Regions from separate parts of the Kitasatospora sp. NPDC091276 genome, predicted to be linked through region 2. Evidence: riboswitches for the same ligand, from Rfam matches in the RefSeq annotation. Region 2 holds a riboswitch; each other region holds the start of a gene.
The links. Region 2 has a riboswitch for cobalamin ahead of AB0O19_RS07975 (cobalamin biosynthesis protein). Riboswitches for the same ligand answer to the same signal wherever they lie in the genome.
Positions count from the first base shown of each region.

Region 1: another riboswitch for cobalamin. It lies ahead of metE (5-methyltetrahydropteroyltriglutamate--homocysteine S-methyltransferase); the one in region 2 lies ahead of AB0O19_RS07975 (cobalamin biosynthesis protein).
Region 3: another riboswitch for cobalamin. It lies ahead of AB0O19_RS15005 (HoxN/HupN/NixA family nickel/cobalt transporter); the one in region 2 lies ahead of AB0O19_RS07975 (cobalamin biosynthesis protein).
Region 4: another riboswitch for cobalamin. It lies ahead of AB0O19_RS14915 (CoA-acylating methylmalonate-semialdehyde dehydrogenase); the one in region 2 lies ahead of AB0O19_RS07975 (cobalamin biosynthesis protein).

Region 1 covers NZ_JBFBFU010000010.1:122,303-129,721, forward strand. The annotation lists gene AB0O19_RS14935 (enoyl-CoA hydratase) at 1-605, shown strand, start outside; cobalamin riboswitch at 692-813, shown strand; cobalamin riboswitch at 1,091-1,313, shown strand; gene metE (5-methyltetrahydropteroyltriglutamate--homocysteine S-methyltransferase) at 1,478-3,793, shown strand; gene metF (methylenetetrahydrofolate reductase [NAD(P)H]) at 3,901-4,818, opposite strand; gene folP (dihydropteroate synthase) at 4,933-5,793, shown strand; gene AB0O19_RS14955 (short-chain fatty acyl-CoA regulator family protein) at 5,811-7,277, shown strand; gene AB0O19_RS14960 (citrate/2-methylcitrate synthase) at 7,223-7,419, opposite strand, start outside.
Region 2 covers NZ_JBFBFU010000005.1:73,869-81,287, forward strand. The annotation lists gene AB0O19_RS07970 (alpha/beta hydrolase) at 1-1,043, opposite strand, end outside; cobalamin riboswitch at 1,307-1,439, shown strand; gene AB0O19_RS07975 (cobalamin biosynthesis protein) at 1,547-2,515, shown strand; gene AB0O19_RS07980 (cobyric acid synthase) at 2,512-4,050, shown strand; gene AB0O19_RS07985 (putative cobaltochelatase) at 4,047-6,197, shown strand; gene cobO (cob(I)yrinic acid a,c-diamide adenosyltransferase) at 6,204-6,809, shown strand; gene AB0O19_RS07995 (cobyrinate a,c-diamide synthase) at 6,814-7,419, shown strand, end outside.
Region 3 covers NZ_JBFBFU010000010.1:138,431-145,849, reverse strand. The annotation lists gene AB0O19_RS15020 (LacI family DNA-binding transcriptional regulator) at 1-703, opposite strand, end outside; gene AB0O19_RS15015 (nitrilase-related carbon-nitrogen hydrolase) at 881-1,822, shown strand; gene AB0O19_RS15010 (metalloregulator ArsR/SmtB family transcription factor) at 1,968-2,300, opposite strand; cobalamin riboswitch at 2,398-2,640, shown strand; gene AB0O19_RS15005 (HoxN/HupN/NixA family nickel/cobalt transporter) at 2,691-3,800, shown strand; gene asnB (asparagine synthase (glutamine-hydrolyzing)) at 3,982-5,829, opposite strand; gene AB0O19_RS14995 (short-chain fatty acyl-CoA regulator family protein) at 6,058-7,419, opposite strand, start outside.
Region 4 covers NZ_JBFBFU010000010.1:112,600-120,018, reverse strand. The annotation lists gene AB0O19_RS14920 (acyl-CoA dehydrogenase family protein) at 1-1,029, opposite strand, end outside; gene AB0O19_RS14915 (CoA-acylating methylmalonate-semialdehyde dehydrogenase) at 1,037-2,536, opposite strand; cobalamin riboswitch at 2,752-2,943, opposite strand; gene AB0O19_RS14910 (nitrilase-related carbon-nitrogen hydrolase) at 3,190-4,134, shown strand; gene AB0O19_RS14905 (hypothetical protein) at 4,249-4,650, opposite strand; gene AB0O19_RS14900 (TNT domain-containing protein) at 5,250-5,963, shown strand; gene AB0O19_RS14895 (hypothetical protein) at 6,098-7,419, opposite strand, start outside.

The DNA.
Region 1 (7,419 bases), on a different contig from region 2:
CGGAGAAGGCCTTCGCGGCCGGCGCCGACATCAAGGAGATGCAGTCGCTCGACTTCGTCGACGCCTACCTCGGCGACTGGTTCGCCGCCTGGGACCGCTTCGCCGCGCTGCGCAAGCCGGTGGTGGCGGCGGTGGCGGGCTACGCGCTGGGCGGCGGCTGCGAGCTGGCGATGCTGTGCGACGTCCTCCTGGCGGCGGACACCGCGAAGTTCGGGCAGCCGGAGATCAAGCTCGGCGTGATCCCGGGCATCGGCGGCTCGCAGCGGCTGACCCGGGCGGTCGGCAAGGCGAAGGCGATGGAACTGTGCCTGACCGGCCGGATGATGGGCGCCGAGGAGGCCGAGCGGGCCGGCTTGGTCTCCCGGATCGTCCCGGCGGGCCAACTGCTGGCCGAGGCCCTGACGGTGGCCGGGACGATCGCGGCGATGTCCACCCCGGCAGCGGTCATGCTCAAGGAGAGCGTCAACCGCTCGTACGAGACCACGCTCGCCGAGGGCGTGCGCTTCGAACGGCGCCTGTTCCACGCCGCCTTCGCCACGGCGGACCAGAAGGAGGGCATGGCGGCCTTCGCCGAGAAGCGCCCGCCGGAGTTCCTTCACCGCTGACGGTCCGAGCGCTTCGCGGCGCGATGTGGCGCGATGCGGCGGACGATCCCTTGACCGGATCTTCTCCGTCTCGCCGTGACGGGCCGTCATGTTGTGACTCCGCCGCTGGGGGAAGTCCGGTCCGAATCCGGCGCCGACCCGCAACGGTAGGCCGCCGATCCGATGTCGGCGGCGAGCCCGGGTACCCGGCGGCGGAGGTGTGTCGTCCCCTCCTCCCGTCGTGGTCTGCGGGCCGGAGCTCCGAGGGCTGCCCGGCTTGTTGCCGCCGTCCTCCGGGCCCCTGCGTGCGGGCCCGGAAAGGCCCACCGTGTCCTCGTTCCGACGCCCCCTGCGCCTCTTCGCGATACCCGCGCTCGCCCTCGCCACCGTCCTCCCGACGGCCGCTGCCGCCCACGCGGCACCGCCATCGGCTCCGCGAGCGGTGAGGGAGTCTCACCATGCGGACGGCTTCCGTGAATTCCGCGTCGGCCCCGGCGGTTTGCCCCTAAGCTGGCGACGCAGCTGGTTCGTCCTGCCCGCCAGGCAGGACGTCGCAAGAGGGAACCCGGTGGGAATCCGGGACTGCCCCGCAGCGGTGAGTGGGAACGACCGCCGTCATACGCACTGGACCCGGGACGGGTCTGGGAAGCGATGGCCAGTAGGTACCGGACGCCGACAGGCACGGTGCGCCCACGAGTCCGAAGACCTGCCCGTTGCCCGCCCGCGGACCGTTCCGCGTGCGGATATCCCGGTGACCTCGTGGGCGGGTCGGCGACCATACCAGGCGGGTCCGGCACGTGCATCGACGTGAGCCGCCGCCCGGTTCGTCATCCCTTCGCGCTCTCGTCCCGTCCCCGGGTACTTGAGGAGCCAGACTCGCGAAGGAGAGTCCCTTGACCACGAAGTCCGCGGCCGCGGCAACCAGGGCCACCGTGTACGGCTACCCCCGGCAGGGCCAGGGCCGGGAGCTGAAGAAGGCCATCGAGGGCTACTGGAAGGGCACGGTCACCGCCGACGCCCTGCGGGAGGCGGCGGTCGGCCTGCGCCGGGAGAACTGGGCGCAGCTCGCCCAGGCCGGGGCCTCGGAAGTGCCCACCGGCGACTTCTCGCTCTACGACCACGTACTGGACACCACGGTCGCCGTCGGCGCGATCCCGGCCCGCCACCGGGCGGCCGTCGAGGCGGACGCGCTGGACGGCTACTTCGCCATGGCGCGCGGCACCCAGGAGGTCGCGCCGCTGGAGATGACCAAGTGGTTCGACACCAACTACCACTACCTGGTGCCCGAACTCGGCCCGGACACCGTCTTCACCGCGGACCCGGCCAAGGCCGTCGGGGAGTTCCGGGAGGCGCTGGCGCTCGGCCACACCGCACGCCCCGTGCTGGTCGGCCCCCTCACCTACCTGCTGCTCGCCAAGCCCGCCCCCGGTGTCGCCGAGGACTTCCAGCCGATCACCCTGCTGGACCGGCTGCTGCCCGTCTACGCGCAGCTGCTGGCGGACCTGAAGGCGGCCGGCGCCGAGTGGGTGCAGCTGGACGAGCCCGCGCTGGTGCAGGACCGCACCCCGGCCGAGCTGAACGCCGCCGCCCGCGCCTACCGTGAGCTGGGCGGCCTGGCGGACCGTCCGAAGCTGCTGGTCGCGAGCTACTTCGACCGCCTGGGTGAGGCCCTGCCGGTGCTGGCCAAGGCCCCGGTCGAGGGCCTGGCGCTGGACTTCACGGGGCCCGCCGCGGCGAACCTGGACGATCTGGCCGCCGTCGGCGGGCTGCCCGGCAAGCGGCTGGTCGCCGGGGTGGTCGACGGGCGCAACATCTGGATCAACGACCTGGAGAAGTCGCTGGCCACCCTGGCGACCCTGCTGGGCCTCGCCGAGCGGGTCGACGTCGCGCCGTCGTGCTCCCTCCTGCACGTGCCGTTGGACGCCGCCGCCGAACGCGACGTCGACCCGCAGATCCTGCGCTGGCTCGCCTTCGCCAAGCAGAAGGCCAGGGAGGTGGCGCTGCTGGCCCGGGGCCTGCGCGAGGGCACGGGGGCGATCGCCGCCGACCTGGCCGCCAACCGCGCCGACCTCGCCTCGCGCGCCAACTCGCCGATCACCCACGACCCGGCGGTGCGCGCCCGTACCGCCGCCGTCACCGCCGACGACACCCGCCGCGCCCAGGCCTACCCGCAGCGGGCCGAGGCCCAGCGCGCCCGGCTCGGCCTGCCGCTGCTGCCGACCACCACGATCGGCTCGTTCCCGCAGACCTCCGAACTGCGGGTCGCGCGGGCCGACCTCACGGCGGGCCGGATCGACGCCCCGGCCTACCGGGAGCGCATCGAGGCGGAGGTCCGGGAGGTCATCGCCTTCCAGGAGAAGGCCGGACTGGACGTCCTGGTGCACGGCGAGCCCGAGCGCAACGACATGGTCCAGTACTTCGCCGAACAGCTCACCGGCTACCTCGCCACCCGGCACGGCTGGGTGCAGTCCTACGGCACCCGGTACGTGCGCCCGCCGGTCCTGGCCGGGGACATCTCCCGCCCGCACCCGATGACCGTCGACTGGTTCGGCTACGCGCAGGGCCTCACCGACCGCCCGGTCAAGGGCATGCTCACCGGCCCCGTCACGATGCTCGCCTGGTCCTTCGTCCGCGACGACCAGCCGCTCGGCGACACCGCCCGCCAGGTCGCCCTCGCCCTGCGCGACGAGGTCACCGACCTGGAGGCCGCCGGCGCGGCCGTCGTCCAGGTCGACGAGCCGGCCCTGCGCGAGACCCTGCCGCTGCGCGCCGCCGACCGCCCGGCGTACCTGGCGTGGGCGACCGAGTCCTTCCGCCTCGCCACCTCCGGGGTACGGGCCGACACCCAGGTCCACACCCACATGTGCTACGCCGAGTTCGGCGCGATCATGACGGCGATCGACGAACTCGACGCGGACGTCATCTCGCTGGAGGCCACCCGCTCGCACATGGAGGTCGCCGGCGAACTCGCCGGGGCCGGCTACCCGCGCGAGGTCGGCCCGGGCGTCTGGGACATCCACTCCCCGCGCGTCCCGAGCACCGACGAGGCCATCGCCCTGCTGCGCGCGGGCCTCGCGGCCATCCCCGCCGAGCGGCTCTGGGTCAACCCCGACTGCGGCCTGAAGACCCGCGGCTGGACCGAGACCCGCGCCTCGCTCGACAGCCTCGTCGGCGCCGCCCGCCACCTGCGCGCGGAGCTCGCCGGCTGACCCCCCGGTGACGCGACCCGGCCGGGCCCCGCACGCCGTGCGGCGCCCGGCCGGGTCGGCCCGGGACCGTCCCCGGGCGGGCTGCCGCAACGGCGGCCCGGCCCGTTTCACCCGGACCCGGTTAGCCCGAGGTTCTGGTAGATCTCCGTCGTCACCGTGGAGAAGTTCATGGTCATGAAATGCAGCCCGGGAACTCCCTCGGAGAGCAGGCGTCGGCACATTCCGGTGGCGTGATCGATACCGATCGACCGGACGGCCTTCGGGTTGTCCTGCTGCTTCAGCATGCTTTCGGAAAGCTCGTCGGGAATGGCGGCGGTGGTCAGTGCCGGAATCCTCCGAAGTGACCGGATACTGGTCACCGGCATGATCTCCGGAATGACCGGAACGGTGCAGCCGGCCGATTCCAGTCGATCCCGGAAACGGAGGTAGCTGTCCACGTCGAAGAACATCTGGGTGATGGCGTAGTCGGCTCCCGCCCGGCACTTCTCGATGAAGTGCCTGATCTCGAAATCCCAGTCGGGGGACCTCGGGTGCAGGTCCGGGAAGGCGGCCACACCGACGCAGAAGTCGCCGGACTCCTTGATCAGCCGCACCAGGTCGGCGGCGTACTCCACTCCGTCGGGGTGGCGGTGCCAGGTGCCCAGCGGATCGCCCGGCGGGTCGCCGCGCAGCGCCAGGATGTTGCGAACGCCCTGGTCGGCGTAGTGGCCGAGAATGTTCCGCAGTTCGGCGACGCTGTGGCCGACCGCGGTCAGGTGGGCGGTCGGCGTGAGGGTGGTCTCCTGCGCGATGCGGCCGGTGACGTTCACCGTCCGCTCCCGTGTGGACCCGCCGGCACCGTAGGTCACGGAGACGAAGGTGGGGGACAGCGCTTCCAGGCGCCGGATCGCATTCCACAGGCCGACCTCCGCTTCGGCGCTCCGGGGCGGCATGAATTCGAACGAATAGGAAAGCCTGCCGGTCGCGAGGAGTTCGCGGATGGAGGTCGCCCGATCCGTCCGCGTGGAGGGAATTCCGAGTGTCATGGCAGGAGGTTAACCAGCCGGGCTCGCGGTAGTCCTCAAGTGTCCACTCTGTGATACGAATTCTCTCGGGGGTGCGAGTTGGGAGACGGGTGGGGCGGGCGGCACAATGAGTTCATGAAAAGACCTTCGCAGGTATTGTCGGGACTGCCCGGATGGGATCGGTGCGCGGTGATGGGAGTCGTGAACGTGACCCCCGACTCGTTCTCGGACGGCGGCCGCTGGCTGGACCCGGGGCGCGCGGTGGACCGTGGACTGCTGCTGGCCGAGCAGGGCGCGGACATCGTGGACGTCGGCGGGGAGTCGACCCGGCCGGGAGCGACCAGGGTGTCCGAGGAGGAGGAACTGCGCCGGGTCCTGCCGGTGGTGCGCTCGCTCACCGACAAGGGCGTCCTGGTCAGCATCGACACGATGCGGGCCCGGGTCGCCGAAGCGGCGGTGGAGGCCGGCGCCCGGATCATCAACGACGTCAGCGGGGGCCGGGCCGACGCGGGCATGGCCCGCGCCGCGGCCAGGGCCGGAGTGCCCTTCGTCGTCATGCACTGGCGCGGGCAGTCCGCCCACATGGACGAACTGGCCGCGTACGAGGACGTCGCGGCCGAGGTGATCCGTGAGGTCGCACGGCAGATGGACACGGTGGTGTCGGCCGGGGTCGACCCCGCCCAGGTCATCGTGGACCCGGGCCTCGGCTTCGCCAAACGCCGGCAGGACGACTGGGCGCTGCTGGCGTCGCTGGACGCCTGGCGCGTACTGGGGCGCCCGCTCCTGGTGGCGGCCTCGCGCAAGCGCTTCCTGGGCGAGTTGCTGGCCGACCCGCGGACGGGCGAGGCCCGTCCGGCCCGGGAACGCGACGCGGCCACCGCGGCGGCCAGCGTCCTGGCCGCCGCGCAGGGCGCGTGGGCGGTGCGGGTGCACGAGGTCCGGGACACCGCCGACGCAGTCCGGGTCGAGGCCGCGATCCGAACCAACCGGGTCTGAGAGAGGAAGTGCGGGCCATGCCACGTCCGACCGGGCGGAAGATCTACGCCCACGCCAAGCTGCGCCGACTGCGCCGCGAGCACGGCATGAACCAGGTCGAGCTGGCGCGCGAGCTCGGCATCTCGACCAGCTACCTCAACCAGATCGAGCACAGCCAGCGTCCGCTGACCGCCGCCGTGCTGCTGCGGATCGCCGAGGTGCTCGGGGTCGACCCGGAGTTCTTCTCCGAGGCCGAGGAGGAACGCCTCGGCACCGACCTGCGCACCGCGCTCGCGGACGAGGCCTGTGGCGGAGCCGTGCCGACGGAGGAGATCGCGGAGGTGAGCCGGAACCACCCGGAGGTGGCACGGGCCCTGGTCGCGCTGCACCGCGGCTACCGCGAGGCGCTCGCGCGCGTCGTCGACCTCGGTGAGCCCGGCACCGGGGCGGGCATCCGCCCGGCCGAACCCCATGACGAGGTCAGGGACTTCTTCTACACCCACCACAACCACATCGCCGCCCTGGACGAGGCGGCGGAGCGGACCGCGCGGTGCCTGGCGACGACGACCGCGGGCCGCACCGCCGCCGCGCTGGCCGCCCGCCTCGGCGAGCGGCACGGGGTGCGGGTGCTGGACGCCGACCACCGGCGGCCCGGCGACCTGCGGCGCTACGACCCGGCGGCCGGCACGCTGCGGCTCTCACCGTGGCTGGCCGACGGCCGGCGTGCCTTCCAACTCGCCACCCAACTGGCCCTGCTGGAGCACCGGCCGCTGCTCGACACGCTCGTGGCGGCGGCCGGGCCCGGCCTCACCTCACCCCAGGCCGCCGACCTGGCCAGGATCGGCCTGGCCAACTACTTCGCCGGCGCCCTGCTGATGCCGTACACCGCCTTCCACACGGCCGCCGAGGAGCTGCGGTACGACGTCGAGCTGCTCCAGGCCCGCTTCGGGGTCGGGTTCGAGACGGTCTGCCACCGGCTGAGCACCCTCCAGCGTCCGGGCCGACGCGGCGTCCCGTTCTCCTTCCTGCGCGCCGACCGGGCGGGCAACATCTCCAAGCGCCAGTCCGCGACCGACTTCCACTTCTCCCGCCTCGGCGGCACCTGCCCGCTCTGGACGGTCTACGAGGCCTTCTCCGCGCCCGGCCGGATCCTGACCCAGGTCGCCGAGATGCCGGACGGGAAGCGCTACTTCTGGATCGCCCGCACCGTCTCCCACGGCGGCTTCGGGCACCGCGCACCGCGCAGCGAGTTCGCCGTCGCGCTCGGCTGCGAGCTGCGCCACGCCCACCGCCTCGTCCACGCCGAGGGCGTCGCGCTCGACGCTCCGGGAGCGGCCACCCCGATCGGGCTGGGCTGCCGGATCTGCGAGCGCCGCGACTGCGTCCAGCGCGCCCGCCCGCCGGCGGGCGGGCGCCTGGCGGTCGAGCCGGACAGCCGCAGCCGCGTTCCCTACGCCGTGCTCGGTGACAGCCCCGGCACCGGGCGCTGGCCGGGGCCGTCGTAGCAGGCGAGCGGGCGGATCAGGGAGTTGTGGGCGAGCTGTTCGGTGATGTGGGCGGTCCAGCCGGTGATGCGGCTCATCACGAAGACGGGTGTGAAGACGGGGGTGCCGAAGCCCATCAGATGGTAGGCGAGGCCGGCGGGGT
Region 2 (7,419 bases):
GCGCCCGGGAAAGGGCGGAGGCTGACCACACCGGGGCGGGCGGCGGCGAGGCGCTCGGCGGCGCGGAAGGGGGCGACCTGGTCGTCGGGGCTGTGCAGGACGAGGGTGGGGACGCGCAGGTCGGCGCCCTCGGCGATGCGGCTGAAGTCGGCGAGGTCGACGCCGGTGCGGCCCTCGGCGGCGAGGGCGCCGAGCTCGGCGGCGGCGCCGGTGTAGCCGGCCCGGGCGGCGCCGCGGCGGGCGGTGGCGGGCAGGTCGAGGACCGGCGAGTCCAGGACGAGGCCGCTGATGGCATGGGCCCAGGCGGAGCGGGAGGCCGTCTGGAGGGCCATGGTGGCTCCGAGGGACCAGCCGTACAGGATGACCCGGCCGGCGCCGCTGTCGAGGGCGAGCCGTACCGCCGACTCGACGTCGCGCCACTCGGTCTCGCCGAAGTGGCCGAGCCCGTCCGGCGAGGCCGGGGCGCCCTGGTCACCGCGGTAGGTGACGGCGAGGGCGGGCAGGGCGAGGCGGTCGAGGACGGGGAGGACCGGGAGGGTCTGCTGCCGGTCGGCGCCGGGGCCGTGGACGAGGATCACCCAGGTGCCGCGTTTGCCGTCGAGGCGCCAGGCGGGGAGGGCGCCGAGTTCGCCGTCGGCGGCGGTGTCGGTGAAGGGGAGGCCGAGCGCCTCGGTGGGGTCGCCGAGGTGGACGCGGGGGGTGAAGCGGACCTCGGTGCCGGGGGTGAGGGTGCCCCGGTCCGCGCGGACGAGGCGGCGGGTGACGCCGTTCTCGTCGCTGTGCAGGACGTCCTCGACGACGGCGTGGCCGTGGTCGTCCCATTCCACGGCCCAGCGGCCGGGGCGCAGGCTCTCGGGGCGGCGGTTGAAGGTGATCCGGCCCGCGGCGAGGCTCCGCACCAGGACGGGGCCGGACTCCCGGGCGGCGCTCGCCGGGTGGACCAGCCGTTCGGAGGCCCGGCGGCCGATCACCAGGACGGCGGCCCCGGCGGCCCCGGCGCCGACGACGGCGGCCGCCACGACGGCCGCGGTTCCCCAACGCATATCGCTCCCCGCTCTGCTGGTCTTGGACCGGACGGTGTCCGGGCGGTGTCCGGGCACCAGTTCACCGGGGGGCCGCGCGGGCGGCCACCGGGCTGGGCCGTCCGGGGCACGGCGGGGCCTCGGGCTGGGCGGGCGTCAGGCAGGGCGGGGCGGGCGGATCGGAGGTGGCGACGGGGCTCCGAGGTGTGACCAACCCCTCCGTGACCTCGGTTGACTCCCGGTTCGGCCGCGTGATGGGATCCTGGGGCCAAACGGAGGCATGCAGAGGAAGCCGGTGCGAGTCCGGCGCGGTCCCGCCACTGTCACCGGGGAGCACGCTCGGAACATTGCCACGGCGGACCGTCAGAAGCCGCTGGAAGGCCCGGGGGTGCGTCCGACCCGGAAGCCAGGAGACTCTCGCCCCCGGTACGTCGATCCAGGGCGCGGACCCTGAGTGAGGACACGCACGCGATGCAGGCTGCCCCGCCCCGCCGGACCCCACGCGGCCTTCCGCCGAACCCGCCGTGCGCCCGCTGACCCGCGCCGCCGCGTTCGCGCTCGGCGCCGCCGCGGGCTTCGCCGCGGACGCCCGCTTCGCCGACCCCCGGCGCGGCCACCCGGTGGCCGTCTTCGGCGGTGCGGCGACCCGGCTGGAGCGGCGGGTGTGGCAGGACGACCGGGTGGCCGGCGCCGGATACACGGCGCTGTGCGTGGGCGCGGTCGCGGCCGGCGCGGTGGCCCTGGAGCGTACGGTGGGCCGGCGTCCGCTGGGCCGGGCCGCGCTGGCGGCCGCCGCGACCTGGACGGTGCTGGGCGGCACCTCGCTGACCCGGGAGGCGCGCACCATCGGCCGGTCGCTGGCCACGGGCGACCTGGCGGCCGCGCGGGAGCGGCTGCCGCACCTGTGCGGGCGGGACCCGAGCGCGCTGGACGGGCCTCAGATCGCCCGCGCGGTGGTCGAGTCGGTGGCCGAGAACACGGCGGACGCCGTGGTGAACGCGCTGGTCTGGGGCACGCTGGCGGGCACCCCGGGACTGCTGGCGTTCCGCGCGGTGAACACGCTGGACGCGATGGTCGGCCACCGCTCGCCGCGGTACGCCCGGTTCGGCTGGGCCTCGGCGCGGCTGGACGACGTGGCGGGCTGGCCGGGCGCCCGGCTGACGGCTCTGCTCACGGTGGCCGCCGCGCCGCAGCCGAAAACGGCCTGGCGGGTCTGGCGGCGGGACGGTTCGGCGCACCCGAGCCCGAACGCGGGCCAGGCGGAGGCGGCCTTCGCCGGCGCGGTGGGCGTCCGGCTGGGCGGGACCCTCCAGTACGGGGAGCGGGTGGAACACCGGCCGGTGCTGGGCGCGGAGTTGCGGCCGGTGACGGTGGACGACATCGAGCGGGCCTGCGTGCTCTCCCGGCGGGTGGGCGCGCTGGCCCTGGGTACGACGGTCGCGGGGCACGTCGCGCTGCGCTTGCTGACGACACGGTGGAGGGGAAGGGCATGAGCAACGCACTGCTGGTCGCCGGGACGACCTCGGACGCGGGCAAGAGCGTGGTGACCGCGGGCATCTGCCGCTGGCTGGCCCGGCAGGGGGTGCGGGTCGCGCCGTTCAAGGCGCAGAACATGTCGCTGAACTCCTTCGTCACCGCCGACGGCGCCGAGATCGGCCGGGCGCAGGCGATGCAGGCGCAGGCGGCCAGGGTGGAGCCGGAGGCGGCGATGAACCCGGTGCTGCTGAAGCCGGGGGCGGACGGCCGCAGCCAGGTGGTGCTGCTGGGCCGGCCGGTCGCCGAGGTGGGCGCGCTGGACTACCGCGAACGCAAGCCCGTCCTGCTGGAACGGTCGCTGGAGTGCCTGGCGGATCTGCGCCGCCGCTACGAGGTGGTGGTCTGCGAGGGCGCCGGTTCGCCCGCCGAGATCAACCTGCGGGACCGGGACATCGCCAACATGGGCCTGGCGACGGCCGCCGGGCTGCCGGTGGTGGTGGTCGGGGACATCGACCGCGGCGGCGTCTTCGCGGCGATGTACGGGACGCTGGCACTGCTGTCGGCGGAGGACCAGCGGCACGTGGCGGGCTGGTTCGTCAACAAGTTCCGCGGCGACGCGCGGCTGCTGGCGCCCGGCCTGGACATGCTGCACGGGCTGACCGGCCGTCCGGTGCTGGGCACCCTGCCGATGCTGCCGGGCCTGTGGCTGGACGCCGAGGACTCGCTGGACCTGTCCACGGTGGTGGACCGGGTGGACGGCCGCGGCCCGCTCGGGGCGGACGTGCTGCGGGTGGCCGTGGTGCGCTTCCCCCGGCTGTCGAACTTCACCGACCTGGACGCGCTGGCGCAGGAGCCCGGCGTGCTGGTGCGCTGGGTGACCCGGCCGGAGGAACTGGCCGACGCCGACCTGGTGGTGCTACCCGGCACCCGGGCCACCGTGGCCGACCTGGCCTGGCTGCGCGAACGCGGCCTGGAGCCGGCGCTGAAGGCGCGGGCGGCGGCCGGGCTGCCGGTCCTCGGGGTGTGCGGCGGCTACCAGATGCTGGCGCGCGGGATCGAGGACGAGGTGGAGTCCGGGGCCGGCTCGGTCGAGGGCCTGGGCCTGCTGCCGACGCACGTGCGGTTCGGCGCCGAGAAGGTGCTGGCGCGGCCGGTCGGCACGGCGTACGGGCAGCGGGTCGAGGGGTACGAGATCCACCACGGGGTGGTGGCCGTGGAGGGGGGCGAGCCGTTCTTCTCCGATGACGACGGGCACGGCCTGGACGGCTGCCGGGTCGGCCCGGTGTGGGGCACCACCTGGCACGGCGCGCTGGAGAACGACGGCTTCCGCCGTGAACTCCTGCGCGAGGTCGCCGCGCTGGCGGGCCGGGCGTTCGTGCCGGCGCCGGACACCTCGTTCGCCGAGGCGCGCGAGGCCCGGCTGGACCGGCTGGGCGACCTGATCGAGGAGCACGCGGACACCGACGCGCTGTGGAAGCTGATCGAGGGCGGGGTGCCGGCGGCCGGATCGCTGCCGTTCCTGGCGCCCGGGGCACCTGGGGAGTATGCATGAGTGACGTCCGCTATCCGTTCACCGCGATCGTCGGCATGCCCGACCTGCGGCTCGGACTACTGCTCAACGCGGTCTCGCCGGCCGTGGGCGGCGTGCTGGTGCGCGGCGAGAAGGGCACCGCGAAGTCGACCATGGTGCGCGCGCTGGCCGGCCTGCTGCCGACCCTCGCGGCCGTCGACGGCTGCCGGTTCGCCTGCGACCCGGCCGCTCCGGACCCGCAGTGCCCGGACGGGCCGCACGACCGCCCTTCGGCGTCCGAACGCCCCGCCCAGCTGGTCGAGTTGCCGGTCGGCGTGGCCGAGGACCGGATCGTCGGCTCGCTCGACCTGGAACGGGCGCTCGCCGAGGGCGTCAAGGCGTACGAGCCGGGGCTGCTCGCCAAGGCGCACCGCGGCGTGCTCTACATCGACGAGGTGAACCTGCTCCAGGACCACGTCGTGGACCTGCTGCTGGACGCCGCCGCGATGGGCCGCTCGTACGTCGAGCGCGAGGGCGTGTCGGTGCGGCACGCCGCCCGCTTCCTGCTGGTCGGCACGATGAACCCGGAGGAGGGCGAGCTCCGGCCGCAGCTGCTCGACCGGTTCGGCCTGACCGTCGAGATCGCCGCCACCCGGGACCCGGCCGAGCGCGCCGAGGTGGTCCGCCGCCGGCTCGGCTACGACGCCGACCCGGCCGGCTTCGCCGCGCGGTTCGCCGCGGACGAGCAGGCGCTCGCCGAACGCATTACCGCCGCGCGGGAGTTGCTGCCCAAGGTGGAGCTGACGGATGTGGCACTGCGTCAGATCACCGCCGTGTGCGCCGCGTTCGAGGTGGACGGGCTGCGCGCCGACATCGTGATGGCCCGCACCGCCGTCGCGCTCGCCGCCTGGGACGGGCGGACCGAGGTGCTGGAGGAGGACGTCCGCAAGGCCGCCCAGCTGGCGCTGCCGCACCGGCGCCGCCGCAACCCCTTCGACGCGCCGGGGCTGGACGAGGAACAGCTCGACCGGACGCTGGAGGAGCACGCGCAGCCGCAGGAGACCTCGGAGTCGTCGGAGCCATCGGAGCCCGAGGAGCCCGGGGGCTCGGGAGAGGCTGAGGGCGACGGCGAGGGCGACGGCCCCGAGGACGACGGTCCGGGCCCGGACGGCGGCCCCGGCGGCGGCCCGGACGGCGGCGGGGCCCCCGAGCCCGCCTCTGGTCCGGAGGCATCGGCCGCCGAGCCTGACGAGCCGCTCCAGCAGCCCGTACCGGCCCAACACCCCGCCCCCGCACGGGAGTCGGCGCCGGTCGCGGCCGGCGACCCGTACCGGACCAAGCTGTTCACCGTGCAGGGCACCGGCCGCGGCGCCCAGGGCCGCCGCTCCCCCGCCGAGACCACCGGCGGGCACACCGTGCGCGCCCGGCGCCCCCAGGGTGCGCTCAGCCGGCTGCACCTGACCGCCACCTTGCAGGCCGCCGCACCGCACCAGGCGGCACGCGGGCGGACCGGCCGGGCGCTGGTGCTGCGCAAGGACGACTTCCGCGAACAGGTCCGCCAGGGGCGGGAGTCCAACCTGGTGCTGTTCGTCGTCGACGCCTCCGGCTCGATGGCCGCCCGGCAGCGGATGACCGCCGTCAAGGGCGCCGTGCTGTCCCTGCTGATGGACGCCTACCAGCGGCGCGACAAGATCGGCATGATCACCTTCCGGGGCGCGGACGCCGAACTGGCGCTGCCGCCGACGTCGTCCGTGGAGGTCGGCGCGGCCCGGCTGGAGTCGCTGCCCACCGGCGGTCGCACCCCGCTGGCCGCCGGCCTGCTGCGCGCGCACGAGGTGCTGCGGGTGGAGCGGCTGCGCGACCCGAGCCGCCGCCCGCTGCTGGTCGTGGTGACCGACGGCCGGGCCACCGGCGGGCGGGACGCGCTCGCCCGGTCGCAGCGCGCGGCCGCGCTGTTCGCCGCGCAGGGCACCGCCAGCGTGGTGCTGGACTGCGAGTCCGGCCCCGTCCGGCTCGGCCTCGCCCGCACCCTGGCCGGGCTGCTCGGCGGCACCGCCGTCAGCCTGGACGAGCTGCGCCCCGAGGGCGTCGCCTCGCTCGTCCGCGAGAACCGGCAGGACAGCCGGCGCGAGAACCGTCGCGAGAACCGTCGCGAGAACCGTGCCACCACCATGCGAAAGGCGGCCTGAGCCGACATGCCCAAGGGTGTCCCCGAGAGCGTCCCCGACGACGGCCTGACGACCCGTCAGCGCCGCACGCAGCCGATCACCGCCGTGCACACCGGCCCCGGCAAGGGCAAGTCCACGGCCGCGTTCGGCATGGCGCTGCGGGCCTGGAACCAGGGCTGGCCCGTCGGGGTGTTCCAGTTCGTGAAGTCCGCCAAGTGGAAGGTCGGCGAGGAGAACGCGCTGCGCGTGCTAGGCGCCTCCGGCGAGGGCGGGACGGTCGACTGGCACAAGATGGGCTCCGGCTGGTCGTGGATCCAGCGCTCCAGCGAGATGGAGATGGACAGCGAGGCCGCCGCCAAGGAGGGCTGGGAACAGGTCAAGCGCGACCTGGCGGCCGAGACCTACCGCTTCTACGTGCTGGACGAGTTCACCTACCCGATGCACTGGGGCTGGGTCGACCCGGAGGAGGTCGTGTCGGTGCTCAAGGACCGCCCGGGCAGCCAGCACGTCGTCGTCACCGGCCGGTACGCGCCCGAGCCGCTGACCGAATTCGCCGACCTGGTCACCGAGATGACCAAGGTCAAGCACCCCATGGACGCCGGCCGCAAGGGCCAGCGCGGTATCGAGTGGTAGACCGTTGAGCACTGCCGGCAGGCCGTTGGCCGCCATCCCCCGCCTCGTCATCGCCGCGCCCTCCTCGGGCGCCGGCAAGACCACCGTCGCCACCGGCCTGATCGCGGCGCTCACCGCGCGCGGGCTGGCGGTGTCCCCGCACAAGGTCGGCCCCGACTACATCGACCCGGGCTACCACGCGCTCGCCGCCGGGCGCCCGGGCCGCAACCTGGACGCCTTCCTGTGCGGCCCGGAGCGGATCGCCCCGCTCTTCCTGCACGGCGCGGCGGGGGCGGACGTCGCGGTGGTCGAGGGGGTCATGGGCCTGTTCGACGGGGCCTCCGGGCGGGGGGAGCTGGCCTCCACCGCGCACGTCGCCAAGCTGCTGCGGGCGCCCGTGGTCCTGGTGGTGGACGGCTCCTCGCAGTCCCGGTCGGTGGCCGCGCTGGTGCACGGCTTCGCCTCCTGGGACCCGGAGGTGCGCCTCGCCGGGGTGATCCTCAACCGGGTCGCCTCCGACCGGCACGAGCACCTCCTGCGCGAGGCCCTGGAGGAGGGCTCGGGCGTGCCTGTGCTGGGCGCGCTGCGCCGCTCCACGGCGGTCGCCACGCCGTCCCGCCACCTCGGGCTG
Region 3 (7,419 bases), on a different contig from region 2:
TGCCGGCGAGCAGGTCCGTGGTGGCGGCCTCGGCCTCGGTCGGCGTGGCCGCGAACGGGACCGTTCGCACGGCGACCTCGACGCCGTGGCGCCCGGTCCAGTCGGCGGCGGCGGCCCGCAGGGCGGTCGCCCAGTCGGATCCCGGGCCGGGGGCCAGCAGTGCCGGGCGGCGTGCGCCGCGCTGCGCGAGGTGGTCCAGCAGGGCGGCGAGCGAGGTGGCGTTGTCGCACACCACCGATCCGCTGGGTGCGGCCCCGCCTCCGAGGTAGCGCTCCCCGGTGACCACGGGTACGCCGGCGGCCAGCAGACCGGGCACGGCCGGGTCGTCGACCTCCGGATCGATGACCATCAGCCCGTCGACCCGGGCGGCCAGCCCGCCCTCCGCCGCCTTCCCGGGGGCCAGCAGCACCACGTCGAGGCCGTCCTCGCGGGCTCGCTCGACGGCGCCGAACGCCAGCTTCATGTAGTAGTCGAGGCGGGTCGCCGTGCGCGGCAGGTACAGGCCCACTGCCCCGGTGCTGGAGCGGCGCAGGCTGCGCGCCGCCGAGTTCGGCCGGTAGCCGAGCTCTCGGGCCGCGGCCTGGACGCGTTCACGCGTCGCCTCGGCCACCCGGCCGGATCCGAGGAGGGCGTCGGAGGCGGTGCTCTTGGACACCCCGGCCGCCCGGGCCACGTCGAACAGGGTCACGGATCGGCTGGTCACAGCCCGGAAGTCTAGACGCAGAACCGGAGGCCACCCGTGGTCCGGGCGCCTGCGATGCTCCTCGCACCCCCTTGCCGGAACGTTCCGGCAACGCTTAGGGTCACCCGTGCCGGAACGTTCCGGCACGGCTTCGGCCTGCTCCCGACACCATGACCCGAGATGACCCGAGGACCCGCCATGCGCCTGATCACCGCCCTGAACCCGCCCGCGTCCCCGGCCCGCACCCGCGCGCCCCGGCGCGCCGCCCTGCGGGTCGCCCTCGTCCAGCAGCGCTGGCACGCGGACCCCGAGCAGCACCGGGCCGGCCTGCTGGAGGGAATCCGCCTCGCCGCCGAACAGGGCGCCGCCCTCGTCGCCCTCCAGGAGCTCACGCTCTCCCCGTACTTCGCCGTGCTGCGCCAGTCCGACCACCCGCAGGCCGTCGAGCCCGAGGACCTGCGCACCGGCCCGACCTTCGCGTTCGCCGCGGCCGCCGCCCGCGAGCACGGCATCCACGTGCACGCCTCGCTCTTCGAGAAGGCCGACGGACCGGACGGCCCCGACGGCCTCGGCTACAACACCGCGATCCTCGTCGCCCCCGACGGCACCCTGGTGCAGCGCACCCGCAAGCTGCACATCCCCGTGACCGAGGGCTACTACGAGGACACCTGGTTCCGCCAGGGCCCGGCCGGCGAGGACGCCTTCCCCCTCGCCGAGGTGGGCGACGCCGCCATCGGCCTGCCGACCTGCTGGGACCAGTGGTTCCCCGAGCTCGCCCGCGCCTACTCCCTCGCCGGCGCCGACGTGCTCGTCTACCCGACCGCCATCGGCTCCGAGCCGGGCCACCCCGGCTTCGACACCCAGCCGCTGTGGCAGCAGGTCATCACCGGCAACGCCATCGCCAACGCCACCTTCATGGTCGTCCCCAACCGCATCGGCACCGAAGGCGAACTCACCTTCTACGGCAGCTCGTTCATCGTCGACCCGTACGGCCGCGTGCTCACCCGGGCACCGCGCGACGAGGCCGCCGTCCTGGTCGCCGACCTCGACCTCGACCAGCGCCACGACTGGCTCGAACTCTTCCCCTTCAACACCACCCGCCGCCCCGACGCCTACGCGCCCCTGACCGCCCAGCGCTGACGCCCCCGGCCTCCCCGGTCAGGAAACGGACCTGCCCCGGGGAGGCCCTTCGGCCTCGCCGACCATGCGACCCGTCCCCACCGGGACACCGGTGCGTGTTCCCCTCACGTTCGCTGCCGGGTTCCGCCACCGAGGCGCTCCCGGTTCAGGCGCGCCTCGGCAGGGTCTCGTCGAGGAGACGGGCGACGCCCTGGTCACGGAGCCGGTAGCGCACCACTCGCCCGTCCCGCTCGGCCGAGACCACGCCGGAGGCCCTCAGGAGGCGGAGGGCCTGGGAGACGGCGGTCGGGCTGATACCGCAGGCGCCGGCGAGGTCGGAAACCGGGATCGGCCCGGCGGCGTGCATCGCCGCCAGCAAGGCCAGCCTGCCGGGCTCGGCCAACAGCGCGAACCTCTCGGCGACAGCGCGCAGTTGGTCACGGTCGGCCACCGCAGCGACGGCAGCCTGAACCGCTCGGGCATCGATTGCCTCGGGCATGTGCTGCCCTTCCCCCTCGTCACGGCTTTGTCAGCACTTTGCGTTATTGCAACATATGCGCAACTGCGCAGCCTTGTCGACTGACTGTCCGAGCCCCTACGGTGTTCCCCGCCGTGGTGTTCGGGAAGTCCGGTGACAGCTCCTCAGGGGCCGAATCCGGCGCGGCCCTCGCCACTGTGAACGGGAAGTGCCCCCGGCGCGCCCGCAGCCACTGCGGGCAGTCACCGGTGCCGTACGGCGCACGGGAAGACGAGCCGCGGGGTGCGCTCAGCCCTGCCCGGACGCGGGCAGAACTGTCCATCCCCCAGCCAGGAGACCGGCCACGGCGCGCACGACTCCCCCGACCTCGCCGGGGGTGCCCCCATCGAGGAGCTGGAGAGGCCGCCCGTCATGACCCTCACCGACGACACCCCGTCATCCGCCCTGCCCCTGCCCCCGCGCTGGCAGCGCCGGGACACCGTCCGCACCGCCAGTCTGCTCGGCGTCATCCTCGCCATGCACGTGGTCGCCTTCGGCATGCTGTTCCTGCTCGTCGCGCCCAACCACTACACGATCGGGAACCAGGCCTTCGGCGTCGGCCTCGGCATCACCGCCTACACCCTCGGCATGCGACACGCCTTCGACGCCGACCACATCGCCGCCATCGACAACACCACCCGCAAGCTGATGGCCGACGGCCAGCGCCCGGTCTCGGTCGGCTTCTGGTTCGCCCTCGGCCACTCCAGTATCGTCATGGCGATGGCCGCCCTGGTCGCCGGCGGCGCGCAGATCGCCGGCACCCTGGTCGACGGCCAGTCCACCGCCCACCAGTGGCTCGGCGTCATCGGCACCAGCGTCTCCGGCACCTTCCTCTACCTCATCGCCGCGCTCAACCTGATCGCCCTGGCCGGCATCTACAAGGTCTACAAGGCCATGCGGGCCGGCCAGTTCGACGAGAGGCAGTTGGAGAAGCACCTCGACGAGCGCGGCTTCATGAACCGCATCCTCGGCAAGCTCACCAAGTCCATCCGCCGCCCCGGCCAGATGTACCCGGTCGGCGTGCTCTTCGGCCTCGGCTTCGACACCGCCACCGAGGTCGCCCTGATGGTCATGGCCGGCTCCGGCGCCGCCTCCGGCCTGCCCTGGTACGCCATCATCTGCCTGCCGCTGCTCTTCGCCTGCGGCATGAGCCTGTTCGACACCCTCGACGGCACCTTCATGAACTTCGCCTACCACTGGGCGTTCTCCAACCCGGTCCGCAAGGTCTACTACAACCTCACCATCACCGGCCTGTCCATCGCCGTCGCCTTCGTCATCGGCACCATCGAACTGGTCGGCGTGCTGCACGAGAAGCTCGACCTCACCGACCCCGTCACCGGCTGGATCGCCGATATCAGCCTCGACAACGTCGGCTACATCCTCGTCGGCATGTTCGTCGTCGTCTGGGCCTGCGCACTCGCCTACTGGCGCTTCAGCAACGTCGAGCAGCGTTGGGCCACCCGCGTCGGGAAGACCGGCTGACCCGCCCGCCCGGGCCGGCTCCTCCTTCGACCAGGAACGGGGTCGGCCGCGTCCGCCCCGTCCTGCGCCCTTCGTGGCCCGACCACCGTCGGGCCACGAAGGGCGTTCGCGTTCCTGGCGAGGACGTCAGTCAGAGGGCGAGTCAGACTCATCAGCAGAACCACCAGTCACATCATCACTGTCAGAGGGCCAGGGCGGGGCGGTGGTGGTCGAGCCACAGCGCGAGGTCGACGACCCGCTCCAGGCGGAGCCGGTGGCCCCACGGCAACTGCTCGGCAGGCGTGTCGAGGGCGGCCCCGACGACCGTCTCGTCGGCGATGTCCCGGACGTGCGGTGCGTCCAGCGCCTCGCGGGCCAGCCGCTGCAGACCCGCGTTGTAGTCGGGGTGGTGGGTGGCCGGGTAGTGGTTCTTCGGCCGCCACAGCACCGACTCGGGGGCGATGCCCCGACCGAGGTCGCGCAGCAGGCTCTTCTCCCGGCCGTCGTGGTTCTTCATCGCCCAGGGGGTGTTGAAGGCGTATTCGACGAGGCGGTGGTCGCAGTAGGGCACGCGCACCTCCAGGCCCTGGGCCATGGAGAGGCGGTCCTTGCGGTGCAGGAGTTGGCGCAGCCAGCGGGTGAGCGAGAGGTGCTGCATCTCGCGCAGGCGGTGTTCGGCGGCGCTCTCGGAGTCGAGGCGGGGGACGGCGGCCACGGCGGTGCGGTAGGTGTCGGCGCGGAACTCGGGGATGCGCAGCCGGGCGGCGAGGTCGGGGTGGAGCGGCATGGCGGCCTGGTCCCCGGTCACCAGGAGCCAGGGGAAGGCGCGAGCGGCGAGCGCCTTCGGGTGGTGGAACCACGGGTAGCCTCCGAAGACCTCGTCGGCGGCCTCGCCGGAGAGGGCGACGGTGGAGTGCTTGCGGATCTCTCCGAACAGCAGGTAGAGCGAGGTGTCCATGTCGCCGACGCCGATCGGCGAGTCCCGGGCGGCGACCACGGCGCGCCGGTTGTCCGGGTCGAGCAGGGCGCGGGGGTCGAGGACGACGGTGGAGTGCTCGGTGCCGATGAACGCGCCGGCCTCGGCGGCGAAGGGGGTGTCGTGGCCGGTGCGCAGCACGTCGCCGGTGAACCGTTCGGCCTGGTCGCTGTAGTCGACGGCGTAGGAGCGCAGGGTGGCCTGCGGCCCTTCGCGGAGCCGGAGTTCGTCGGCGATCAGGGCGGTGACGACGGTGGAGTCGAGGCCGCCCGAGAGCAGGCTGCACAGCGGGACGTCGGCCTCAAGCTGGGTGCGGGCGGCGCGGTCGACCAGGCCGCCGATCAGCTCGGTGGTGGTCTGCGGGTCGTCGGTGTGCGGGCGGGCGGTCAGCTCCCAGTAGCGCCGTTCGCGGATGCCGTCGCGGTCGAGGACGAGCAGGCTGCCGGGGTGGACCTCGCGGACGCCGGCCCAGACGGTGGGGCCGGTGTTGAACAGGAGGCTGTAGGCCTCGCGCAGGCCGTCGGCGTCCACGGTGGGGGTCACCTCGGGGTGGGCGAACAGGGCCTTGGGTTCGGAGCCGAAGGCGAGGCCGCCGTCGGTTTCGGCCCAGAACAGCGGCTTGACCCCGAGCCGGTCGCGGACCAGCAGCAGGCGCTGCTCGCGGTCGTCCCAGACGGCGAAGGCGTACATGCCCTCCAGGTGGTCGACCAGGGCGTCTCCCCACTCCTGGTAGGCGCGCAGGACCACCTCGGTGTCGCTCCGGGTCTCGAACCGGTGGCCCTTGGAGGCGAGTTCGGATCTCAGCCGGTGGTGGTTGTAGACCTCGCCGCTGTAGGTGAGCACCACCTGCGGGTGTTCGGGGCGGTCGGTCATGGGCTGGGTGCCGCCCTCGATGTCGATGACGGCGAGGCGGCGGTGGCCGAGCGCGGCGTGGCGGCCGAGCCAGACCCCGCCGGCGTCGGGTCCGCGCCGGGCCATGGTGTCGGTCATCGCCTGGATGACGGAGGCGGCGCCGTGGCCGATGTCCTGGTGGAAGGACTGGTGGAAGGACACCCAGCCGGTGATCCCGCACATGCTCGCGCTCCTGGGGTGAAGGGGTGTGCTCTGCCGGACGCTGTCGGCGACGGCGCCCGGCCCAGAAGTCGGGCCGGACGTCCGGGAAGTTCCGGGCAACCGCAGGATTCCGGGGGCGGGTCGGGCGGTGCCCGCGCGAAGCCCGTCGGGGGTGAACCGTTGGGCGTCGGGCTCGGACGGAGGGGCGTCGGGCTCGGTCGGCCGGGTCGGTACGCCGGCCGGCGGCGTTCAGTTCCGGGGATCGGGCAGCGCGGGGTAGGGGATGAAGGTGCTGGTGTGCTCGTCGAGCGCCAGCGGCCGGCCGATGGCGGGCGCGGCGCGCTGCGGGCACGCCGGGCGTTCGCACACCTTGCAGCCGAGCCCGATCGGGGTGGCGGCCGCCACGTCGCCGAGGTCCAGTCCCGCCGAGTACACGAGCCGTGCGGCGTGGCGGAGTTCGCAGCCGAGGCCGATGGCGAAGGTCTTGCCGGGGCGGCCCCAGCCGCCGGGTGAGCGGGTGACGGCGCGGGCGGTCCAGAGGTAGCGCCGGCCGTCGGGCATGGCGGCGACCTGGACGTGGACCCGGCCGGGGGCGGCGAAGGATTCGTAGACGTTCCACAGCGGGCAGGTGCCGCCGGTGCGGGAGAAGTGGAAGTCGGTCGCGGACTGGCGCTTGGAGACGTTGCCGGCCCGGTCGACCCGGACGAAGGAGAACGGCACGCCGCGCAGCCGGGGCCGCTGGAGGGTGCTGAGCCGGTGGCAGACCGTCTCGTAGCCGACGCCGAAGTGGTCGGCGAGGTGCTCGATGTCGTAGCGCGCCGATTCGGCCTCGGCGTGGAAGGCGGCGTACGGCAGCACGAGGGCGGCGGCGAAGTAGTTGGCCAGGCCGATCCGGGTGAGCGACCAGGCGGTGGAGCCTTCCGGGCTTTCCTGGGCCGCGAGTTCGGACAGCAGCGGATCGTGTTCCAGGTAGGCGAGTTGGGTGGCCATCCGGAACGCCTGCTGGCCCGGGCGCAGCCGGTCCGACAGGCTCAGGACCCTGCTGCGCGGGTCGTACCGGTGCAGGTGCTCGCCTCCGGCGACGGTCCGTACACCGTGGCCGGAGGCGAGCCGGTCGGCCAGCACCGCCCTGACCTCGCCGCGCCGCAGGCCGATGGATCTCGCCAACTCCTCGGCTGCGGTGTCGAGTTCGTGGAGGTAGTTCTGGCGGCGGTAGAAGAACTCGCGGACCTGTTCGTGCGGGGTGAGGGTGTCGGGCGCCGGGCCACGATCCCCGGCGAGGACGGCGAGCTGCTCGGCGACCGCCCGTCGGCCGCGGCCGAGGTCCATGAGCAGCCGCGCCACGGCGGGCAGGCGCGCGGCCACCTCGTCGAGGTCCCCGGCGGTGACCCGTCCGGCCGCGAGCTCCTCGCCGAGCGCGTCGCGCAGTTCGGCGGTGAGCCGGGCGCTGTCGGGCGGGGCGAAGTACCCGGCCTCGACACCGAAGGCCTCGGTGAGGCGCAGCAGGACGGGCACGGTGAGCGGGCGGGCGTCGTGCTCCAGCTGGTTGAGGTAGCTGGGTGAGAGGTCGATCAGCCGGGCGAGGGCGGCCTGGCTGAGTCCGCGCTCCTC
Region 4 (7,419 bases), on a different contig from region 2:
GGCCAGGTAGCCGTAGCCGCCGTGCAGTTGGAGCGCCTGGTTGGCGACCTCGAAGCCGGTGTCGGTGGCGTGCCGCTTGGCCATCGCGCACAGCTCCGGGGCCCTCGGGTCCCCCCGGTCCAGGGCCGAGGCGGCCCGCCAGAGCAGCGATCTGGCCGCCTCCAGCTCCGTGGCCATGTCGGCGAGCCGGAACTGCAGCGCCTGGGCGTGCAGGAGCCGGGCGCCGAACGCCTCGCGGTCCGCCAGGTAGCCGGTGGCCCGCTCCAGGGCGTCCTGCGCTCCGCCCAGGGAGCAGGCGGCGATGCCGAGCCGGCCTCCGTTCAGCCCGTTCATGGCGATCCGGAAGCCTTCGCCCTCGGCTCCGAGGAGGCGGTCGGCCGGGAGCCGGACGCCGTCCAGGAGCACCTGGCGGGTGGGCTGGGCGTTCCACCCCATCTTCTTCTCGTCGGGACCGAACGAGACTCCGGCGTCCTCGCGTTCGACGACGAACGCGGACACCCCGCCGGCCCCCGGTCCGCCGGTGCGGGCCATCACCAGGTAGACCCGGGAGACGCCGGCGCCCGAGATGAACTGCTTGACGCCGTCGAGGACCCAGTGGTCCCCGTCCCGGCGGGCCCGGGTGGTCAGTGCCGCCGCGTCCGAGCCCGCGCCGGGCTCGGTGAGGCAGTAGCTGGCGGGGGTCGCCATGGCGCTGAGACCCGGCAGCCACCGGGCGCGCTGGGCGTCGTCGCCGTAGCGGTCGATCATCCAGGCGACCATGTTGTGGATGGACAGGTAGGCGGCGATGGACGGGCAGCCGGTGGCCAGCGCCTCGAACACGAGCACGCCGTCGGCGCGGGTGAGTCCGGAGCCGCCGGACTCCTCGCGGACGTAGACACCGGCCAGGCCGACGTCCGCCGCCTTGCGCAGCACGTCCACCGGGAAGTGCTTGGCCTGGTCCCACGCGACCGCGTTCGGCGCCAGGTGTTCGCGGGCGAAGGCCCGGGCGGTCGCCGCGATGGCGAGCTGGTCCTCTGTGAGGTCGTGCACGGCGCCCTCAGCCCATCGTCGGGATGGTGAAGCTCGCGCCCTCCTTGACCCCGGAGGGCCAGCGCGAGGTGACGGTGCGGGTGCGGGTGTAGAAGCGGATCGAGTCCGGCCCGTGCTGGTTGAGGTCGCCGAACCCGGAGCGCTTCCAGCCGCCGAAGGTGTGGTACGCGACCGGCACGGGGATCGGCACGTTGACGCCGACCATGCCGGTGTTCACCCGGCGCGCGAAGTCCCGTGCCGTGTCGCCGTCCCGGGTGTAGATGGCCACGCCGTTGCCGAACTCGTGCTCGCTGGGCAGGCGCAGCGCCTCCTCGTAGTCGGCGGCGCGGAGCACGGTCAGGACGGGGCCGAAGATCTCCTCCCGGTAGATCCGCATGTCCGCCGTGACGCGGTCGAACAGCGAGGCGCCGAGGAAGTAGCCGCCCTCGTGCCCCTCCAGCCGGAAGTCCCGCCCGTCGACCACGAGTTCGGCGCCCTCCTCGACCCCGAGGTCCAGGTAGCCGCGGACCCGCTCCAGCGCGTCGGCGCCGACCAGCGGGCCGAAGTCCGCCGCCGGGTCGTCCGAGCGCCCGACCTTCAACGCGGCGATCCGCTCGACCAGTTTGGCCACCAGGGCGTCGGCGGTCTCCTCCCCCACCGGGACGGCCACCGAGATCGCCATGCAGCGCTCGCCGGCCGAGCCGTAGCCGGCGCCGATCAGCGCGTCCGCGGCCTGGTCGAGGTCGGCGTCCGGCATCACGACCAGGTGGTTCTTGGCACCGCCGAAGCACTGTGCCCGCTTCCCGTGCGCGGCGGCGGTGGCGTACACGTACCGGGCGATCGGCGTGGAGCCGACGAACCCGACCGCCTGCACCCGCGGGTCCTCCAGCAGGGTGTCCACGGCGTCCTTGCCGCCGTTGACCACGTTCAGCACGCCCGGCGGCAGCCCGGCCTCCAGGAACAGTTCGGCGAGGCGCAGCGGCACCGAGGGGTCGCGCTCCGAGGGCTTGAGGACGAAGGCGTTGCCGCAGGCGATGGCGGGTGCGGCCTTCCAGAGCGGGATCATCGCCGGGAAGTTGAACGGCGTGATGCCAGCGACCACGCCGAGCGGCTGGCGCATCGAGTACACGTCGATGCCGGTGCCCGCGTTGTCGCTGAACTCGCCCTTCAGCAGGTGCGGGATGCCGGCGGCGAACTCCACGACCTCCAGGCCGCGCTGGACGTCCCCGTGGGCATCGGCCACGGTCTTGCCGTGCTCGGCGGACAGCAGCCGGGCCAGTTCCTCCTTCTCCTGCTCGACGAGTTGGAGGAAGCGGAGCAGGACGCGGGCGCGTCGCTGCGGGTTCCACGCCGCCCACCCGGGCTGGGCCTGCGCGGCGTCGGCGATCACCGCCTCGACCTCGGCCCGGCTCGCCAACGGCACCCGGGCCTGCACCCGGCCGGTGTTGGGGTCGTACACGTCGCCGAAGCGACCGGAGGTGCCGGCGGTGGGCTTGCCGGCGACGAAGTGGGTCAGTTCTCGGACCATCGGGTTCCTTCTCTCGACAGGGTGGGGAGAGGAGGAGGATCGGAGGCCGCCGCGGGTCGGCGGGCGCACGGTGGTGCGCCCCGCGGCACGGGCGTGCGGCGGCGGAACGGAACGTCAGGGCGTGGACGCCCCGGCGGCCGTGGGCACGGGACGACCAGGAGCGGCAGTGGAGCGGGAGCAGCCCGGAGTCATGCGTGTCGTCTCCATCCTCGTGGAAAACACGGAACACCCGCGGCCGGTATCCTGACTCCCGGATCACCGCACGCCCCCAGGCCTTCCCGGCTGGCTGCCAGTGGCCTTCGTCTGCGAGGACGAACTCCCCGGTCACAGTGGCGGGACCGTGCCGGACTCACACCGGCTTCCCTGACACCGCGGACCTGTCGTCGACCATATAGTTGGACGTCCTAGTAAGTCCAGAGGCCCGCACGCGCGTTGCGCCATCGGGTTTCCGCCGCGCCGATCTCCTGCCCGACGCGGTCGCCGCACAGCCGCACAGCCGCACAGCCGCACACCATTCGCCGGCCACCCCTTGCCGGAACGTTCCGGCGTGGCTACATTTTCACCACGCCAGCAAAGCTGACTGAACTTTCAGTTATATCGCAGGGCCTTCACCGGCACCTCCGTATCAGCGCCAGAGAACAGAAGGAACACCCGTGACCTCGTACGCCGTCCTCACCTCCTTCGGCTCCCCGCTCGGCTCCCCCGGCCGCACCAGGCCGGCCGAACGCGCGCCGCTGCGCGTCGGGCTCGTGCAGATGCGCTGGTACGCCGACCCGGCCGAGCACGACGCCCGGCTGCGCGAGGGCGTGGCACTCGCCGCCGCGCAGGGCGCGACGATGGTGTGCCTGCCCGAGCTGACCCGCAGTCCCTACTTCTGCAACACCGACGACCCGCTGGGGGAAGGCGCCGCCCGCCACCTGGAGGACGTCGAGACGGGGCCCACCACCCGCCTCGCCGCCGAACTCGCCGCCGAACTCGGCATCAGCGTCCACGCCTCCCTGTACGAGCGCGCCGAGGACGGCGGCCTCGGCTACAACACGGCCGTCTGCGTGGACCGCGACGGCACCCTCGTCGCCAGGACCCGGAAGAACCACATCCCGGCCTTCCCCGGCTACCGCGAGGACCTGTGCTTCCGCCCCGGCGACAGCGGGTTCCCCGTCCTGGCCCACCAGGGCGCCGCCTTCGGCTTCCCCACCTGCTGGGACGAGTGGTTCCCCGAACTCGCCCGCGCCTACGCGCTCGGCGGCGCCGAAGTCCTCGTCCACCCCACCGCCATCGGCTCCGAGGTGGACCTCCCGGACTTCGACACCCGGCCCATGTGGGAGCACGCCATCAGCGCCAACGGCCTCGCCAACGCGCTGTTCATGATCGTGCCCAACCGGATCGGGACGGAGGGCCGGTCCACCTTCTACGGCTCGTCGTTCATCTCCGACCCGTACGGCCGGATCCTGCTCCGCGCCCCGCGCGACCGGCCCGCCGTCCTCGTCGCCGACCTCGACCTCGACCAGTGCCGGGACTGGCGGGAGTTCGGCCTGCTGCGCACCCGCCGCCCCGAGCTGTACGCCCCGCTGACCGCGGCGAGCCGCACCGACGCCTGACCGGACGCCCCGGCGCACCCACGCCGGGGCGTCCCGCCGCCCCGAGTCGACGTGCCGGGACTGACGCCAACTACCTTTTCCAGTAGCGTAGTTGACGTAACCGCCGCGCCGGCCTCAGGTGGTGGCCGTCGGAGCGGGCGAAGCCGCACCGGCGGACGGCGGGGCCTGACAGGGCAGGACGACCATCACACTCACACCCTGGCCGGGCTTCGACGCGCCCGCCGAAACGGTGTAGCCGTCGGACTCGTGGACGGCATCGAACTCCCAGGTGGGCGGGGTGGACTGAGCGTCCGCACCGGACGCCGACGAGGTGATCTTGAAGCCCTCGCCCGCCAGCTTCTCCCGCAGCGCCCGCAGCACCTCGGGACGCTGGTCGTCCGTGGCCTTCAACAGGTTCCCCGAACTGAGCTGGTACGCCTCGCCCTCATCGGCGATACCCAACCCCCGCCCCTTGCACCTGTAGTAGCCGATGAGCTTGCCCCACGGATCCCGCTCGAGGCCCGTCAGCTCGCGCACGTGGTCCTGGACCCGATCCGCCCGGGCCAGCGCCTCCTCCCGGGACTCGACACGTGTGGGCTCGCTCGGCGTTTCCCGCCCTCCACCCGGCGACCCCACGGATGAGCACGAGCCGAGCACCAGGGCGCCCGACACCATCAGCACGACCGCGCAGGCCGCCCGTGCGGCCGCCCCGGCCGGCACGGCCGTCGATCTCTTGAACAAGTGCAGTACTCTCCCCCGCTGACAGGTGTGTGTTTTGCCATCCGGATGCTACGGCACCACCGGAGAGGCTCCGCATGTGCCGAAGCGTGACAGCCGCCACCAAGGCGCGCGGGGTCGCCTGCCAAGCGCTACCCCGGTGAAGGCGGAGGGCTGGATGAGGGCGAGGGAGCGGACGGGGCGGGACAGGTCCGGCTCCCGCGAGCCGAGCATCCGTCAGCGGCATCGGCCGAACGGGTGGGCACCAGTGGCGTCGGACATCTTGTGCGTGCACGACGGCAAATCGCCGTGCGTAACTGTGCGCGGGTCCGGCGGCCACACGGTCCGCCGTACGCGCCGACGGCCGCAACCCGCCCAGCCCCCTCCCCGCCCCGCACCCCGAACGGAGCCGCCCGCCCATGCGCACCCCCACTCTCGCCGCCCTCTCACTGGCGATCGCCCTACCCCTGACGGGGCTGGCCGCCACCGGCACCGCCGCCGCCCAGTCCTCCGCCTCCCGAGGGGTTCCGATCACGGAGTGCGAGGGCGTCCCCAAGGTCCGCGATGCCGGCGCCGAGAACTACCTCTGCACCCGGAAGGAACTCGGCCCGGTCACCCTGCCGACGGACTCCGTGCTGACCAAGCTGCTGGCGGGCTACGACCGGCTGGGCGGAGTGACGCCGGTGCGCTTCCTGGACTGGTACCGGGACTGGAGGGGGTGGAAGTACCCGGACCACAACGGCTTCACCGACAACAACGGCACCCTCGACATGGCCGTACAGAGCATGACGGAGCACCAGAAGCTGGACCGCTTCGGGAACAGCGCCTACGGCTCGTTCCTCGCCCCCGGCGGCACGCCGTTCCCCCAGCGAGCCCTTCCGCCGGACTCCCTCAACGGGGGCGAGGACAACTACCACTGCTTCGAGGTGCAGAGGCCGTTCAACGTCCAGCAGGGGCACATCGCGGGCGCGTTCTCCCAGCCGGGCAACGGACTCCAGCAGTGGCTCGACCCGGCCCTGAAGCCGGGCGACATCCCGGGCACGTACGACGTCGCCGGCCTCATCACCGCCGGGTACCTGACCGAACACGCCGCCGACAAGGACTTCTGCCAGTCGAGCCAGAACGACGCCTGACCCCCACCCGGCCGGACCTGGCTGCGCACGCCCGGCAACCGGCAACCGGCCCGCCCCGCCCTGCTACGCGCTCGGCGGGGCTGCCGCGGCAGTCGGCACGGGCCTGTGGCCTGCGGCGACACCGGGAAGAACGGCTAGTCGAAGGATGGGCTGACCGAATCGGAGAGTCCGACCGCATCGAGGTCCTTCGCCAGCCAGTTGTAGGCGAGAGCCGTAGCCGGAGTGTCCCCGAACACCCACAGGGCCTCACGGACGACGCTCCGGCTGGACCATGCGGCCGATTCGGGGCGGAGGTGGCGAAAGTCGGCCTGGCCGTCGACGGAGCCGGACCACGGCCAGGAGTCGGGCTCGGCACGGACGTCCTCCACCCGGGTGACGTCGACGTGCGACGAGGAACCGAGCGGCAACGGGACAACGACACGCGAGAACGTGGGCCCGAAACCCCAGCCACGGTCGGTCCCGGCGGGGGGCCAGCTGATCTTGCAGGCGAACCGCACCGGCAGCGCACCACCGAGGAACAAGGTCCGCCGGACGGGAGACAGGTACTGCGCGACGATGTCCTCGTAGATGGAGAGGGCGCCGGAGTAGACCTGTCCGACCAGGTCGATCAGCACCTCCTCGCTGTACGCACTCGAAATGTCGCCCGACATCTGCTCCAGCGGGACATCCGGTACCGGGTAGGGGCGGCGGATCAATCCGTCACGCGTGATCGGGAGGCTCTGTTCGACGCACTGGTCGCGGAGTTCCGCCAACTGCGACCTCGACACGACCTCGCCGCGCCGGAACCGCAGCAGGACGGCGTCCGGCGCGTGGCGGAAGATCTCGTCGATCGTGGAGACGACGTCGGGGATCGGAACGGGACGGTGCGCCCATGTGCCACGCTGGTCGGTCAGCAGCCGGGCGAGGCTCCAAACCTCTTCCAGACGCGCGGCCGGGTTGTCCGGCAGTGGAAAGGCCCTGTGCTCCAGCACCTGTGCCATGCTGCTCTTCACCCAGGACAGGGAAAGCCGCCACGGCCAGGCGGGGACATCGGACGCGACGGTCACCGAACGGAGCGAGGTGATCCTCAGCCCGTCCACTTCGCCTCGTTTCAGGTCCGGCGGGGCAGTGGTCTCGAAGAAGCGCTCACGGCCGTCGAAGGCTGCGGGGTCGGCGAACACGAGGCCGAGACTGCTGGAGCTCTCGGTGCCTGATCCGACCCCGATGGGGACCCCTCGGCCGGTTCCGTCCGCGCAGCTGAGCAGGGCGCTCGCGCGGCCGACTCCGCCGAGCCAGGCGTCGAGCGTCCCGGACAGGCGCCGGGCGCATTCGAGGGCCTCGGGGTGCGCGACCGTCGATCCGTGCCCGAAGCTCGGGACGGCCTTTTCGGTGATCCATGCGGCCAACCCGGGGTCAACGGCCGTCAGATCGCTCAGCAGCGACGTCACGCGGTCCCAGGGGCCGCTGGAGACGACGA